Regions from separate parts of the Oceanisphaera submarina genome, predicted to be linked through region 2. Evidence: riboswitches for the same ligand, from Rfam matches in the RefSeq annotation. Region 2 holds a riboswitch; each other region holds the start of a gene.
What was found. Region 2 has a riboswitch for thiamine pyrophosphate ahead of ACLEIV_RS10390 (3-oxoacyl-ACP reductase). Riboswitches for the same ligand answer to the same signal wherever they lie in the genome.
Positions count from the first base shown of each region.

Region 1: linked by a shared signal. The riboswitch ahead of ACLEIV_RS13350 (TonB-dependent receptor) and the one ahead of ACLEIV_RS10390 (3-oxoacyl-ACP reductase) in region 2 are both predicted to bind thiamine pyrophosphate.
Region 3: linked by a shared signal. The riboswitch ahead of thiD (bifunctional hydroxymethylpyrimidine kinase/phosphomethylpyrimidine kinase) and the one ahead of ACLEIV_RS10390 (3-oxoacyl-ACP reductase) in region 2 are both predicted to bind thiamine pyrophosphate.

Region 1 is NZ_JBKGFN010000013.1:108,917-113,682, forward strand. It holds gene ACLEIV_RS13345 (hypothetical protein) at 1-320, shown strand, start outside; gene ACLEIV_RS13350 (TonB-dependent receptor) at 584-2,659, opposite strand; TPP riboswitch at 2,711-2,816, opposite strand; gene ACLEIV_RS13355 (protein disulfide oxidoreductase) at 3,154-3,672, opposite strand; gene ACLEIV_RS13360 (protein-disulfide reductase DsbD family protein) at 3,669-4,766, opposite strand, start outside.
Region 2 is NZ_JBKGFN010000009.1:98,952-103,717, reverse strand. It holds gene ACLEIV_RS10410 (DMT family transporter) at 1-214, opposite strand, end outside; gene ACLEIV_RS10405 (nitroreductase family protein) at 238-846, opposite strand; gene ACLEIV_RS10400 (LysR family transcriptional regulator) at 930-1,838, shown strand; gene pyrC (dihydroorotase) at 1,895-2,938, opposite strand; TPP riboswitch at 3,088-3,192, shown strand; gene ACLEIV_RS10390 (3-oxoacyl-ACP reductase) at 3,241-4,014, shown strand; gene ACLEIV_RS10385 (LLM class flavin-dependent oxidoreductase) at 4,014-4,766, shown strand, end outside.
Region 3 is NZ_JBKGFN010000005.1:175,246-180,011, forward strand. It holds gene ACLEIV_RS07355 (putative monovalent cation/H+ antiporter subunit A) at 1-1,656, opposite strand, end outside; gene thiD (bifunctional hydroxymethylpyrimidine kinase/phosphomethylpyrimidine kinase) at 1,886-2,689, opposite strand; TPP riboswitch at 2,763-2,863, opposite strand; gene polA (DNA polymerase I) at 2,963-4,766, opposite strand, start outside.

The DNA of each region.
Region 1 (4,766 bases), on a different contig from region 2:
CACAGACGCTGTTTATCGGAGCTCCTGCTCTGGTCATAGTGGCGTTTCAGCACGACAGGGTAGAGGTGCTGCTACCGGCCATGCAGTGGCGTCATCACGACATTCATACCGTCAAACCCCGTTCCCAGGGGGTGGTAGAGGCACGTAATGGCAGCCTGGAACAGTTGATGATGCTGGTAGAAGACACCATAGCCCTGAGGCTGAAGTCGTTTCACGAATGCAGCAGCTGCGGCAAACGCTGCGCACCCGAGCTGCTGGGTTCCCTGCAGGGCGAACCCGTATGCCGGGACTGCATCAAGGGCCGACGAGTGTTGTTTTAGGCTAACGTTCAGTCGGTGAAAGAAAAAGGCCGTGCTCTTCAAGAGTACGGCCTTTTTTATGGCCGGCAGATGAATCTAGAACTATAAAATCGCTGCTCCCTCCCGCTCGCTTGTCTCCGGCAGTGTGTGGCTGGCCTGGATGCACCAAAATGTACAGCGAGTTTCAAGCGGGCAGCCAGCCAAAAGCCGCCCTCGTGACAAGGGCGGCTTTTTTAGGGGTAACCAACGGGGTCAGCCGGTATGACGTTTCACGCCGGCGTGGTTTAAAACGAGAGCTTGGTGGTCACACCAAACATGCGGGGCGCACCCAGCTGTACGTATTGCTCTGTGATATAGCCCTTGCGAGGATCGTTGGGGAACTGAAAGCCACGCACCGCGTACTCTTCATCGGTCAGGTTTTTGCCCCACAGGGTGACGCTCCAGTTATCTTGCTGGTAGCCCAGACGGGCGTGTAGCAGAGCGTAGGCATCAGATCGCGCACTGTGACTGTCGGAGAAGTAAAACTGGTCTTTTCCTTCTACATCAAGACCGGAAAACCAGCCCTGGCCGTGATCCAGGCTTGCACCCAGCGCGAATTGATATTCGGGAGCGTGCGCCGCATCGCGGCCATCAAAGTTGGCGTCGGGCTCTTTCAGTTGGGTGTTCAGCAAACCCAGGCTGGCGTGCAAACGCATGGCGTCGGTGGCCTGCCATTGAGCCTGGGCTTCCAGACCATAGCTGTAGGCCCGCTCGGCGTTGGCAGTGTAGTCGGTATAAGTACTGGAGTTGTCGGGACGTATTACGGTGCGCGAGGCGTTGATTTGTGCGTCGTCTCGTTGTTGAAAGAACACCGCTACTTGTGTCTGCAGGCTGTCATTCAGCAAGTTGTGCTTGGCGCCCAGTTCGTAGTTCCACAGGGTTTCGGCGGCAAAATCGCGTAGTGCGTTGGGCAGGTCGCCGTTTGAGTTATAGCCGCCGACCTTGTAGCCCCGGGCGATCAGTGCGTACAACATTTGGCTGTCACTGGTCTGATATTCCAGCGCTACCCGGCCGCCCCACAACAGATCCGTGGGCTTGCTGCGGTTACCGTCGCTGTCGCTATAAAAGGTACGGTCTTGCTCCAGGCGCAGGCCATTGATCCAGGTCAGCCTGTCGGTGAGCGCCGTTTCCAGCTCGCCATAGCCGGCAAATCGGTTAGCTTCATATTCACTGGTAAAGTTGCTGGGTAGATAGGTGTACTCGCGGTTCAGGTCCGAGCTGCGATGAAAGTAATAGAGGCCGCCGGTCCAGTCGGTAGTGTCGTTGAACAGCATGGATTCTTCGGTGGAGATGAAGCGTACATCGGCGGTGGCACCGCGCTCTTCGCGGTAGTAATTGTCGGTGGCACTGTAGGTGTCCGGGTGCAAACCGGGGTAAGTCCAGTCCACATCGAAGCCGTATTCCAGTTCACTCTTGTTCACGCTGATAGCGGTTTCCAGAGTAAAGGCGCTGTTGCCATACCAGCTGCTTTTGCCCGACAGTGCCAGGGTTTCCTGGCGGTCGTGCCCTGGATTATCCGACAGGGTGTGGCGGCTGTTGTCGAGGGAGAAGGCGTCGTAACCGTTGTCGATATTGGCGTAGAAGGCGGTCAGATCCAGGTCCAGATCGTCGCTGGCGGCAATGCGGAACTTGGTGCGCAGCAGCGTCTCGTCGATGTTATTGGTATCGTCGCGACTCAGATAATCGTTTTTAATAAAGCCGTCACTGGTATTACGCTGCGCGGCGATGCGATACGCCACCTTGTCGCTGAGCGGCCCCCCCACGGCAGCGGCCAGATTATGGGTGTCGTACTCGGCCACCGTGAGTTCCACATTGCCTTCCAGAGTATCTGTGGGCTCGTTGGCGCGAATGTTGATGAGGCCGGCCAGGGCGTTGGCGCCATAGAGGCTGCTTTGCGGGCCTCGTAATACTTCCACTTGATTTGCATCCAGCAGGGTGGCGCCCATGGTCATGGCGCTCATGTCTATGCCGTCTACCAGCACGCCCACCGAGGGGTTAACCACGCCGATGAACTGGCTGCGCTCGCCCACACCGCGAATTTGATAGTACTTGCCGCGAGAGGCGCCGGCACTCAGGTTGACGTTGGGCGTCTGGGCCAGCACATCTTCCAGATGGTTGTTGCCGGGCTTATTGAGCTCGGCTTCATCCAGCACGCTGACGCTGCTGGCGGTGCCTTGCAGGCTGTCTTCGCGAAAACTGGACGTCACCAGGGTGGGTGCCAGGGTGTAAACCCCGTCCTGGTTATCGGCAGCATACGCAGGCAGCGCAGCCATAATGCTCAAGGCAATGGCGGAGGGGAAAAAAGGGATCAATTTGGGCACTTCAAGTCTCCGTATAGGTACGAAAACCCGGTAACAACAAGAGCAGGGCAGGGCGTTGCGGCTTCCTATTCCTACGCCGGTATTAGCCGGATCAGGTTCAAAGGGTTCGCATCATTCGCATCTCAGGCAGTCATGGCTGCCACCCCTTAGGATATGACTTTTGGTTATAAGTCACCCTGTATTATACCTATTCAGGAATAGATATCGACATATATGAAGCAAACCTGGCGGGCGCTGGGTGAGTATGATCAACATAGGAGTGAGCGAAGAATGCTGAACCTCTTTGGCTACAAGAAGCAGGATTGGCAGACACCCGGGTCTCCTGGTTTTCCGCTAGAATCTGCGGAATGGAGGCATGCCACCGGGTTCGTCGGCAGGGTTCTGCCTTTATTTATTCTGTTTGGTTGTAGCCGTCGGTATCGATCCGAAATAAAAAGGCCGTGCTCTTTATGAGTACGGCCTTTTGTTCTGGTTTTATCAGTTAGCAAATGAGTTTAGCCCATCAAGCGGGCCAGCCATAATCGCAGGTACATGCCCGGCAGCGTGGTGATGCCGGCGGTGGCGAAACGCAGCTTGCCCCGGCTGGCCACCATCAGGGTGGGGGTCACGCCGACGCCCAGCGTCTGGCCCAGTCGATGATCCTTGTCGTTCACCACCGCAAAATCATATCCCTTTTCCCGTACATAGCCGGCGACCTTGGCATCCGGGCCCGAGGCGATGGCGATGCTGACGACCGGCGCGCCGACCAGATTCACCATGGGTGACACCAGCCTGCACACGCCGCACCAACTGGCCCACACATAGACCAGCACAGGTTGTTCCCGGCTCATGGCATCGAGGTCGATGGTGTCTCCGCTTAGCGTGGTCATGCTGCTGAGGGCCGCTACCTCGGTGGGCAGATCCCGGCTGCGCCACAGATCGGCGGCCGTTACCACTGTGGCAATCAACAGCAGGTAGATAAAGCCTGAGCCTATTTGCTTGCCCCAGCTGCCGCTTTTCGTCTTCGACCTCACGGTTTTGCCTCATTGAGGGCATCGATCACCTTCTCGCTGGTCAGCAGCACCTCAAGTGCCTTGCCCTGAGGCAGGCCGGGGCCGAACACCTGATTGAAGGGAATACCGGCGCGCCGGTTGGCATGCAGATAATCGGTAATGGCGGCGTCGGGGCGAGTCCAGTCGCCGCGCATCAGCACCATGTCGTCTTCCTGCAGGGCCGAGTAGACAGGGTCACGCAGTGTCACGCCTATCTTGTTGGCCTGGCAGGTAATGCACCAGTCGGCGGTGATGTCGACAAAGACCCGCTTGCCGGCGGCTACTTCGCGTTCGATACGCGCCGGATCCAGCGGCTGCCAGTTCAGCTCATCCTTCACCGGGCTGACCCAACGAGATTGAGTAAGCAGGGCGGTGACGCCCCCGGCGGCGCCCAGCAGCATCAGGCCGGCCAGGCTGAACACCAGACCCCGGGCGCCGTAATGACGCAGCAGTGACCCTATCGGCAGCGCGATCAGCAGGATGGCCAGCGCCAGGGTGGCGGTGCTACCCAGGGTATATTGCAGCAGCGACAGCAGCCAGAGGCTGGTGGCGAGCAGCATCAGGCCGAACAGCCACTTCACCTTGATCATCCAGGCGCCGGGTCTGGGCAGGAGACCGATGACACCGGGGAACAGCGCCAGCACCAGCCAGGGCAGCGCCATGCCCAGCCCCAGACCGGTGAAGATGGCAATCAGCACCAGCGGCGAAGACGCCAGCGCCACCGCGACTGCGGTGCCGAGGAAGGGGGCCGAGCAGGGGGTGGCGAGCAGGGTGGCGAACATGCCCTGCAGCAGATGGCCGCCGTTGCCGTGGCCGGGACGGGTGGCCAGCCAGGTACTCATGGCCGTGGGCAGGCGCAGTTCGAACAGCCCGAACAGGTTAAGCGAAAACAAGGCGGTGACCAGCAGCATGAAGCCGATAAAGCCCGGTTGCTGGAACTGTATGCCCCAGCCGAGTTGAGCGCCGGACCAGGTCAGCGCCAGCATAAAGCCCGCCAGCGCCCAGAACGACAGCATGATGCCGAGGGCGGACCACAGCAGGGGACGGCGTACTTCTGATCGGGTGCGGTGCCCCAG
Region 2 (4,766 bases):
GGCCTCGCGGCAGTGCCGGCAGCAGCTTCTTTCGTCGTTCGGCGTTAATCAATATCCAGGGCAGCAGCAGGGCTGTAGCGAGCACAAAACGCAGTAGCGTCAGGGAAGCTGCCGGTGCTGCGGGGGCCAGCTGTGCCGAAACGATGAAGGAGCCAGCAATAAAGAAAGTGGCTAGCAGCACCTGCAGATGGGCGTACCCGTTTTGCGTAAGCATGTTTTTCTCCCCCTATGGCCGGCTCAGTCTTCAAAGTGATTTTGTACCCGTACGCAGTCCAATGAGCGTTGCCCCGGCTTTGGTCTGGCCGCTTTGTCCGCTTTGCCAATGGTCAGCATCATACCGATAACATGATCGTCGGGTAGCCGGATTAGCTCGGCAACACGTTGGGTGTCAAAACCGATCATGGGACAGCTGTCGTAGCCCATGGCCTTGGCCGCCAGCATGGCGGTTTGTGCCACAATGCCAACCGAGCGAATCGCCTCGTCACGTTGCAGTTGAGGCCGGTCTGCATAGAAGCCGTGAATCATCGACAACATGAGGTCACGAGTGTCGGTGGCAACATGGCGCCAGCAATGTTCGGGGTTGCGTTGCCAGGCCTGGGTATCGGCACAAAGCACCAGTAGCAGCGAAGCATCGGTTACCTGTGTTTGATCCCAGGCGGCTTCTCGCATTTCGGCGCGCAGCTGTGGGTCTTCCACCTGCACAAAACGCCAGTGCTGCAGATTAAAGGAGGTGGGAGCCTGCAACATATATTGGAACAACCGCTCAATATCGGCATCAGGCATGACGAAGGCAGGATCATATTGTTTGACTGAACGGCGTGCCATGATGGCGTCGAGGGTGTGCATGTCGTTTTTCCTGTGAATCATTCAAGTTGGTGGCCAGTATTTCATGTGCAAAAATGAAGAAAAACAGAATGGACGCATAGGTTATGTGCATAAATGCACGGCAGGATGACTGGCATGAAATTTACACCGCCTATCAGGTGGCCCAGCTGGGTTCGCTGAGCGCGGCGGCTCAGCAGCTTGAGGTGCATCACAGTACCGTGCTGCGGCGCATCAATGCGCTGGAGGCCAAGATGGGCACTCGTCTGTTTCATCGTCATGCCCGGGGGTATGCAGTGACCGAGGCCGGGCAGGCATTGTTGACCGCAGCCGCTCAGGCCGAAGAGACGTTTAGCCGGATGCGCGCCCGGGTGAACGAAAGCGAAGCCCTGGCGGGTACCTTGATCCTCACCTCGGTCAACAACCTGGTGCCTTACCTGACGCCCTTGCTGGCCGAGTTTCAGCAACTGCACCCTAATATCCGGCTGGAATACGCCGCCGACAGCCGGGTCTTCCGGCTGGAACAGGGTGAAGCCCATGTTGGGATTCGTTCGGTATTCAAACCGGAAGATCCAGACTATGTGGTGCAGCGCCTGACCCGGACCACGGGTACCCTTTATGCCAACCGCGAATACCTGCGCCGCCATGGCCGCATGTCGTCTCTGGAAGATATAGAAGGGCACCGCTTTATCGGTACTACCAGGCCGCGTCCCGGCAGTATGTACATGCGCTGGATGGAGCAGCGAGTGCCACCGGAGCAGATTTTTTACCGGGTGCAGGACTTCACCGGCTTTGTTCCTGCCCTTCAGGCCGGGATGGGGTGCGGGCCGCTGAGTTGCTGGCATGCCAGCCTGGCGCCCGAGTTGCAACCTCTGCTGACTCCTCCCGAGGAGTGGGCTCACGATCTCTGGCTGACCAGTCACGGCGATTTGCATCGCACCGCCAAGGTGCAGGCCTTTACGCAGTTCCTCAAGCGGAGGATCGCCGAGCGTCAGAATGACTTTATGCCGGCTTAAGGCTGAAATAAAAAACGCGGCCTAAGCCGCGTTATTACTTCGGCTGAGAGGCTGGCTTATTTCACCATCCAGTCGATGGTTTCACCGGCGCGGATCGGCACCAGCTGGTCGCCGCCCAGCGGCAGGGTGGGGTCAACGGTCCAGCTTTCTCTCACCAGGGTGATGGTGTCGGTATTGCGGGGCAGGCCGTAGAAGTCGGGGCCATGGTGGCTGGTAAAGGCTTCCAGCTTGTCCAGCGCGCCGGCTTCTTCGAAGGCTTCGGCATACAGCTCCACGGCGGCGTGGGAGGTGTAGGCTCCGGCACAGCCGCAGGCGGCTTCCTTGCGGTGCTGGAAGTGCGGAGCCGAATCAGTACCCATGAAGAATTTCTTGTTGCCGCTGGCGGCCGCCCGTACCAGCGCCTGCTGGTGGGTGTTGCGCTTGAGAATGGGCAGGCAGTAGAAGTGCGGCCGGATGCCGCCCGCCAGCATGTGGTTGCGGTTGAACAACAGGTGGTGAGCGGTGATGGTGGCCGCCACGTTGGCGCCGGCCTGCTCCACGAAGTTCACCGCGTGTTCGGTAGTGATGTGCTCGAGCACGATTTTCAGTCCGGGGAAGTCGCGTACCACATCCGGCAGCACGGTCTCGAGGAACACTTTCTCCCGGTCGAAGATGTCGATGCGGGAGTCGGTCACTTCACCGTGTACCAGCAGCAGGGTGCCGGTTTCCTGCATGGCTTCCAGCACCGGGTAGATGTTTTTCACATCGGTCACGCCCGAATCGGAGTTGGTGGTGGCACCGGCCGGATAGAGCTTGCAGGCCACAATCTTGCCGGTGGCCTTGGCCTTGCGGATTTCCTGCGGGTCTGTTTTATCGGTCAGGTAAAGGCTCATCAGCGGCTCGAACCGGCTGCCCTTTGGGCGTACCGCCAGGATGCGATCGTAGTAGGCCAGTGCCAGCTCGGTGGTGGTGGCCGGCGGCAGCAGGTTGGGCATCACGAGGGCGCGGCCCAGATAGCGGCTGGCATCGCGCACCGTGTCTTTGAGTTGTTCGCCATCGCGCAGGTGCAGGTGCCAGTCGTCGGGGCGGGTGATAGTCAGTGTGGTCGTTTTTACGGTCATAGTCGGCTCGGCGTGTTATCCATTACATCCAGATGTTCATTATCCACTTAGCGGCGGTTTTCACCAAATCTGCTGAAGCCTTAAGCCGCTCGGGCTGCTGATCGCTTCCGGCTTAAGGCTTACAGCTCCCCTCTGGTGTGTTATGGTCTGGGAGTGACACGGGGTGTCTTGCGGGCAAGGCCGGCAGGGCTGAGATAACACCCGTCGAACCTGATCCAGTTCATACTGGCGAAGGGATGTCAGCCTTTCGGCTATCGGCATATTCTGCCAGTCCATGCCTTCGCCTCTAACAAGAGGTAGCGATGCAAATGTCCATCAATCTGAACGAACAGCTGGTGCTGGTTACCGGCGGTGCCCGTGGCCTGGGCGAGCACCTGGTGCGCGCCTTTCTGCGTGAAGGTGCGCGGGTGGTGATCAACTATCTGCACAGCGCCGAGGCGGCAGCAAAGCTGGCGGCGGAAGCCCCCGGTCGTGCGCTGGCACTGCAGGCCGACGTGACCGATGCGGTTGCGGTGCAGGCGTTGTTTGCACAGGCTCATGAACATTTTGGCAGCCCGATCACCACCGTCATCAACAATGCCCTGCCGGCCTTTTCGTTCAATGGCGACGCTCGGCCGCATGCCGGTCAACTGCGCTGGGAAGATCTCAACCAACAGCTGGAAGGCGTGGTCAAAGGCGCCCTCAACACCACACAGGCGGCCTTGCCCGGCATGCGCGAGGCGGGCTTCGGTCGCATCGTCAACGTGGGCACCAATTTGTTCCAGAACCCGGTGGTGCCCTACCACGACTACACCGCCGCCAAGGCGGCGCTGCTGTCGCTGACCCGTACCCTGTCGCAGGATCTGGGCCCGGACGGCATTACCGTCAACATGGTGTCCGGCGGCCTGCTGCGCACCACCGATGCGTCTGCCGCCACCCCGGAAGCGGTATTCGACTACATCGCCGCCAACACCCCGCTGCGGCGGGTGACCACGCCGGCGGAATTTGCCGACGCCACCCTGTTCTTCGCCTCGTCCTGGTCCCGTTCGGTCACCGGCCAGAACCTGGTGGTCGACGGCGGCCTGGTGAAAAACTGATGGCGGCCCAGAATCAAGACCAGCGCATGATGCACCTGAACCTGTTTCTGTTCGGGTGCGGCCATCACAGGGCGGCCTGGCGTCACCCCGACTCGGCGGTGGAGCAGTTGGGTGATATTCGTTATTACGAGCGGCTGGCGCAGACCGCCGAGCGCGGCAAGCTGGATGCGGTATTCTTTGCCGACGGCCAGTCCACCGGCAATGTGGCGGACGGCAGCTACTGGTTTCTGGAGCCGCTCACCGCCATGGCGGCCATGAGCCGGGCCACGGATCGCATTGGCTTTATCAGCACCGTCTCCAGCACCTTTTTCACCCCCTTTCATGCCGCCCGCATGATGGCGTCGCTGGATCATATTTCCAACGGCCGCATGGGCTGGAACGTGGTGACCTCCATGTTCGACGTGGAAGCCCGCAACCACGGCTATGAGTCGATGCCGGCCCATGCCGAGCGATATCGCCGGGCCGAGGAGTTTGTGGCTGCGGTGATCAAGCTGTGGGACTCCTGGCAGGCAGACGCCCTGGTGATGGACCGCGCCGGCCACTACGCCGATCCTGAAAAAGTGAACCCCATCAACCATCACGGCGACTTCTTCCTGGTGGACGGCCCACTCAATGTGCCGCGTCCGCCCCAGGGCCATCCGGTGCTGTTTCAGGCCGGCGCCTCGGATCAGGGCCGGGCACTGGCCGCCCAATGCGCCGAGGCCATTTATGCGGTGGCCTACGATCTTCCGGCGGCCCAGGACTATTACCGG
Region 3 (4,766 bases), on a different contig from region 2:
CTGCCACCGGGCCAGTGCTACCAGCGCGTCCATCATCCGCTCGTAGCCCCGTTCTGGACCATATGCCAGGGGCCCGAGAGCGGCGGCCAGGGGATTACGTATCCGCTCCCAGTAATGGTACAGGAGTCCGCCACCCACCAACGCCAGCGCACTGAGCAGCAAGAGCAGGTTGAAGCCATGCCACAGCGCCAGTTCCGGCTCGGCCGCCGGTGCACCGTCGATGGCGGTCACCGCCGCCTGCAGCAGAGGAGACACCAGGCCTGGCATCAATCCCAGCAAGAGGCCGACGATGGCCAGCAGGGTAAAGCCCAGCCGCATCGACAGCGGCGCTTCGTGGGGCGTTTTCGGCGTGGGCTTCAAGGCCCCGTAAAAGGGTTTGATCGCCACCAGGGCAGCCGCCGCCACTATGCCGATGGCGGTGATCACCGACAACCCGATCAACAGGTTCGATAACCAGGGCGCGCCCAGCGCCGATTCGAACATCAGCTCCTTGGCGATAAAACCGAACAGGGGCGGAATACCGGCCAGCGACAACGCCGCCAGGGTGATGAACAGCGCCGTCTGCGGCATGTGTTTTCGCAGGCCACCCAGCTCGCGCACATCCTTGGTGCCGGTGGCGTGGTCCAGAGTGCCCGCCGCCATGAAGAGCGCGCCCTTATAGAGCGCATGGGCCAGCAGGAACACCATGGCCGCTTCCAGCGCATGGGGCGTGCCAATACCGATAAGCATGGTCAGGGTGCCCAGAGCCATGATGGTGGAAAAGGCGAGAATACGCTTGAGATCCGTGCTGCACACCGCCATCAGGGCGCCGACCGTCATGGTCACGCCGCCAAACAGCGACAGGGTCAGCATCCAGGCCTCGCTGCCCGCCATCATCGGCTGCAGCCGGGCCATCAGGTAGACTCCGGCCTTGACCATGGTGGCCGAATGCAGATAGGCACTGACCGGGGTCGGCGCCGCCATGGCGTTGGGCAGCCAGAAATGAAAAGGGGTCTGGGCCGACTTGGTGAAGGTGCCCAGCAACACCAGCACCATCATCGCCAGAAACAGCGGGTGCTGCTGTATGTTGGTGCCTCCGGCCAGCAGCTCGTTCAGCTCGAAGCTGCCGCCGATGCTCCCCAGCAGGATCAAGCCGGCCATCAGCGCCAGGCCTCCGCCGGCGGTGATAAAGAACCCCTGCAGCGCCGCCTTGCGGGCCTTTTCCTGTTCGTGGTTGAAACCGATCAGCAAATAAGAGGTAAAGCTGGTCAGCTCCCAGAATACAAACAGGGAAATCAGGTTGCTGGACAGCACCAGCCCCAGCATGGCGGACATGAAGGCCAACAGATACATCAGCAACTTGTGAATATCTTTATGGCCCTGCAGGTAGCGGCCTGCATAGATAAAAATCAGGGTGCCAATACCGGTGATCAGCAGCGCAAACATCAGGCTGAGGCCATCGACCATGAAATTGAGGTTGATCCCCAGACTGGGGATCCATTCATGACTGAACAGCACCACCTGGCCGCTGGTCACCTGCGGCCAGAACGTCAGGAAATACCCGAACAGGGCGGCTGGCAGCACCGCCAGGCACCAGCCAATTTTCACCCCCATAACGGGGGTCAGTCGTGGCACCAGCATCGCCAGAATAAAACCAGCTATAACAGCAACAAGCATGAGAAAAACGCCTCCTTTCCATGCCGGTTCAGGCAATAGAATGAGCTAAGAGAGAGGGGAGAAAAGCACAGCGCACAGACTATAGTAAGGAAGTGTTTCGATTGGTTTTCAATCAGTTAATCGATTTTTTTTTGAGTTTTTATGGCGGCCGATATTACAAGCCGCCCCGATAAAACACAAGCAGAGCCGGACGCGCCGACTCTGCTGCCGATAAATCCCGGAGCGCAGCTCAGCGATCGAAAAAATGCTCCACCGGCCCCCGCCCCTGGCCGATGCGCAGCGTGCTACCGGCCAGAATGGCTCTGTCGATATAATGCTTGGCGCTGGACACCGCCAGATCCATGGACAGTCCCTGGCCCAGATAGCAGGCCAGCGCCGCCGACAGGGTGCAGCCGGTACCGTGGGTATTGGCGGTGATCACCCTGGGGGTATCGAAACAGCGTACCTCGCCGCCCCTCAGCAACCAGTCCGGGCTGCGCGACTCCTGCTGCAGAAAACCGCCCTTGAGCAGCACGGCGGCACAGTCCAGACCGGCCAGCCCCTCGAACAGGGACTCCACTTCGGACAGGGTCGCCGGCAGGGGGCTGCCGATCAGCGTCGCCGCCTCCGGCAGGTTGGGGGTGATCACATCGGCCAACGGCAGCAATTCTGCTCGCAGGCTGTTCACCGCCTCTTCGGCCAGCAGCATGTCACCATTGGCGGTGACCATCACGGGGTCCACCACCAGGTGGGCCGGACGATAACGCCGCAACACCTCGGCCACGGTATTGATGGTGGCGCTGTCACCGAGCATGCCGACCTTGACCGCAGTGACCTGCAGGTCACCGAATACCGCCTCCAGCTGGGCCCGTATCATCTCCTGGGGCACCGGATGAACGGCGCTGACACCACGGGTGTTCTGGGCAGTAAGGGCGGTAATCACCGAGCAGGCATAGCCGCCGGTGGCAGAAATGGCCTTGATGTCGGCCTGAATACCGGCACCGCCGCCGCTGTCGGATCCGGCGATGGTGAGTACTATCGCTTTGTGATTCACAGGTTTCTGACTTGAGGGGGTGTGACTGGGCATATCCTTATGGTCCTCCGGGCGAAGGAACCACCGGCAAACTGACGTTTACCCGTTAGTTCCCTACGCCAGCATTAACTGGATCAGGTACAGCGGGTCCGGTTCAAAGACCGTCTCAGCCTTGCGGCCCCCCGACTAACAGCCTTCGATGATAACGACCCCGGCTGGCAAATGCCAGCCAGAAGCCGTGAGGAGTAAATGGTGAGGCGTGAGGTGTTTTCCTTCTCACTCTTCACGCAATAGTTAATGCGCCTGATCCCAGTTGTCGCCTTCGCCGGCTTCCACCAGCAGGGGGACATCCAGGCTGGCGGCCTGCTCCATCAGCGCGCGGATCTGTTCCTTGAAGTCCGCGACCTTGTCTGCCCGGATTTCGAACACCAGTTCATCGTGCACCTGCATCAGCATGCGTACCTCATCATCCGCCTGTTGCTCCAGCCAGCCGGCGACCTTGATCATCGCCTTCTTGATGATGTCGGCGGCGGTACCCTGCATGGGGGCATTGATGGCGGCTCGCTCGGCCCCCTTGCGGCGGGCGCCGTTCTTGGCGTTTATTTCCGGCAGATACAGCCGGCGACCGAACAGGGTGGACACATAGCCCTTGTCGGCGGCCAGGGTGCGGGTGTCTTCCATGTAGCGCAACACACCGGGATACCGCTCGAAATAGATATCCATGTAGCTCTGTGATTCGGCACGGGGAATGCCGAGCTGGCGCGACAGTCCGAAGGCGCTCATGCCGTAGATCAGGCCGAAGTTGATGGCCTTGGCCCGGCGACGCTGTTCGGTAGTCACCTGCTCCAGCGCCACGCCGAATACCTCGGCGGCGGTGGCCTTGTGGATATCCAGCCCCTGGGCGAAGGCGTCCAGCAGGCCCTTGTCCCGGGACAGGTGCGCCATGATACGCAACTCAATCTGGGAGTAATCCGCCGCCACCAGCTTGTAACCGGGTGCCGCCACGAAGGCCTGGCGAATACGCCGCCCTTCCGCGGTACGGATGGGGATATTCTGCAGATTGGGATCGGAAGACGACAGGCGGCCGGTGGCGGTATTGGCCTGATGATAAGAGGTATGAATACGGCCGCTGTGCTCGTTGACCATCTGCGGCAGCTTGTCGGTATAGGTGGACTTGAGCTTGCTCAGACCCCGGTATTCCATCAGCAGTTTAGGCAACGGATAGTCCAGGGCCAGCTCCTGCAGCACCTCTTCGGCGGTAGACGGCGCTCCTTTGGGGGTTTTCTTCAACACCGGCAGTTCGAGCTTGTTGAACAGAATCTCGCCCAGCTGCTTGGGAGAGCCCAGGTTGAAGGGTTCGCCGGCCAGCTCGAAGGCTTCCAGCTCCAGTTCTTTCAGCCGCTTGGCAATCTCGTCGCTCTGAACGGCCAGCAGGCCGCTGTCGATGCCGACCCCCGTGTATTCCATCTGCGCCAGAATCGGTACCAGCGGCATTTCGATATCACTGAACACCTGCTGCAGCTCGGGATCGGCGGCAAGCATCGGCGTCAGGTGATGATGCAGCCGCAGCGTGATATCGGCGTCTTCCGCCGCATAGGGGCCGGCCTGCTCCAGCGGTATCTGGTTGAAGGTCAGCTGTTTGGCGCCCTTGCCCGCAATCGACTCGAACGAGATGGTGTTATGGTTGAGGAAAAACGCCGCCATGCTGTCCATGTCGTGCCGGGTCTGCACCGAATTGAGCACATAGGACTCCAGCATGGTATCCAGCCCAATACCCTTCAATTCGATGCCGTGATTTTTCAGCACATTGGCATCGTACTTCAGGTTCTGGCCCAACTTGATGAGCCGCTCGTCTTCCAGCAGCGGCTTGAGCGCTCCCAGTACTACAGCTTCACTCAGCTGCTCGGGCGCATCCAGATAGTCGTGCCCGAAGGGGACATAGGCCGCCTGGCCCGGCTCGATGGCAAAAGACACGCCCACCACCCGCGCATCTCTGTAGTTGAGGCTGGTGGTTTCGGTGTCGAAGGCGAAATAAGGCGCCTGGGCCAGCCGCTCGACCCAGTCGGTCAGCTGCGCTTCGGTGAGCAGGGTCTGATAG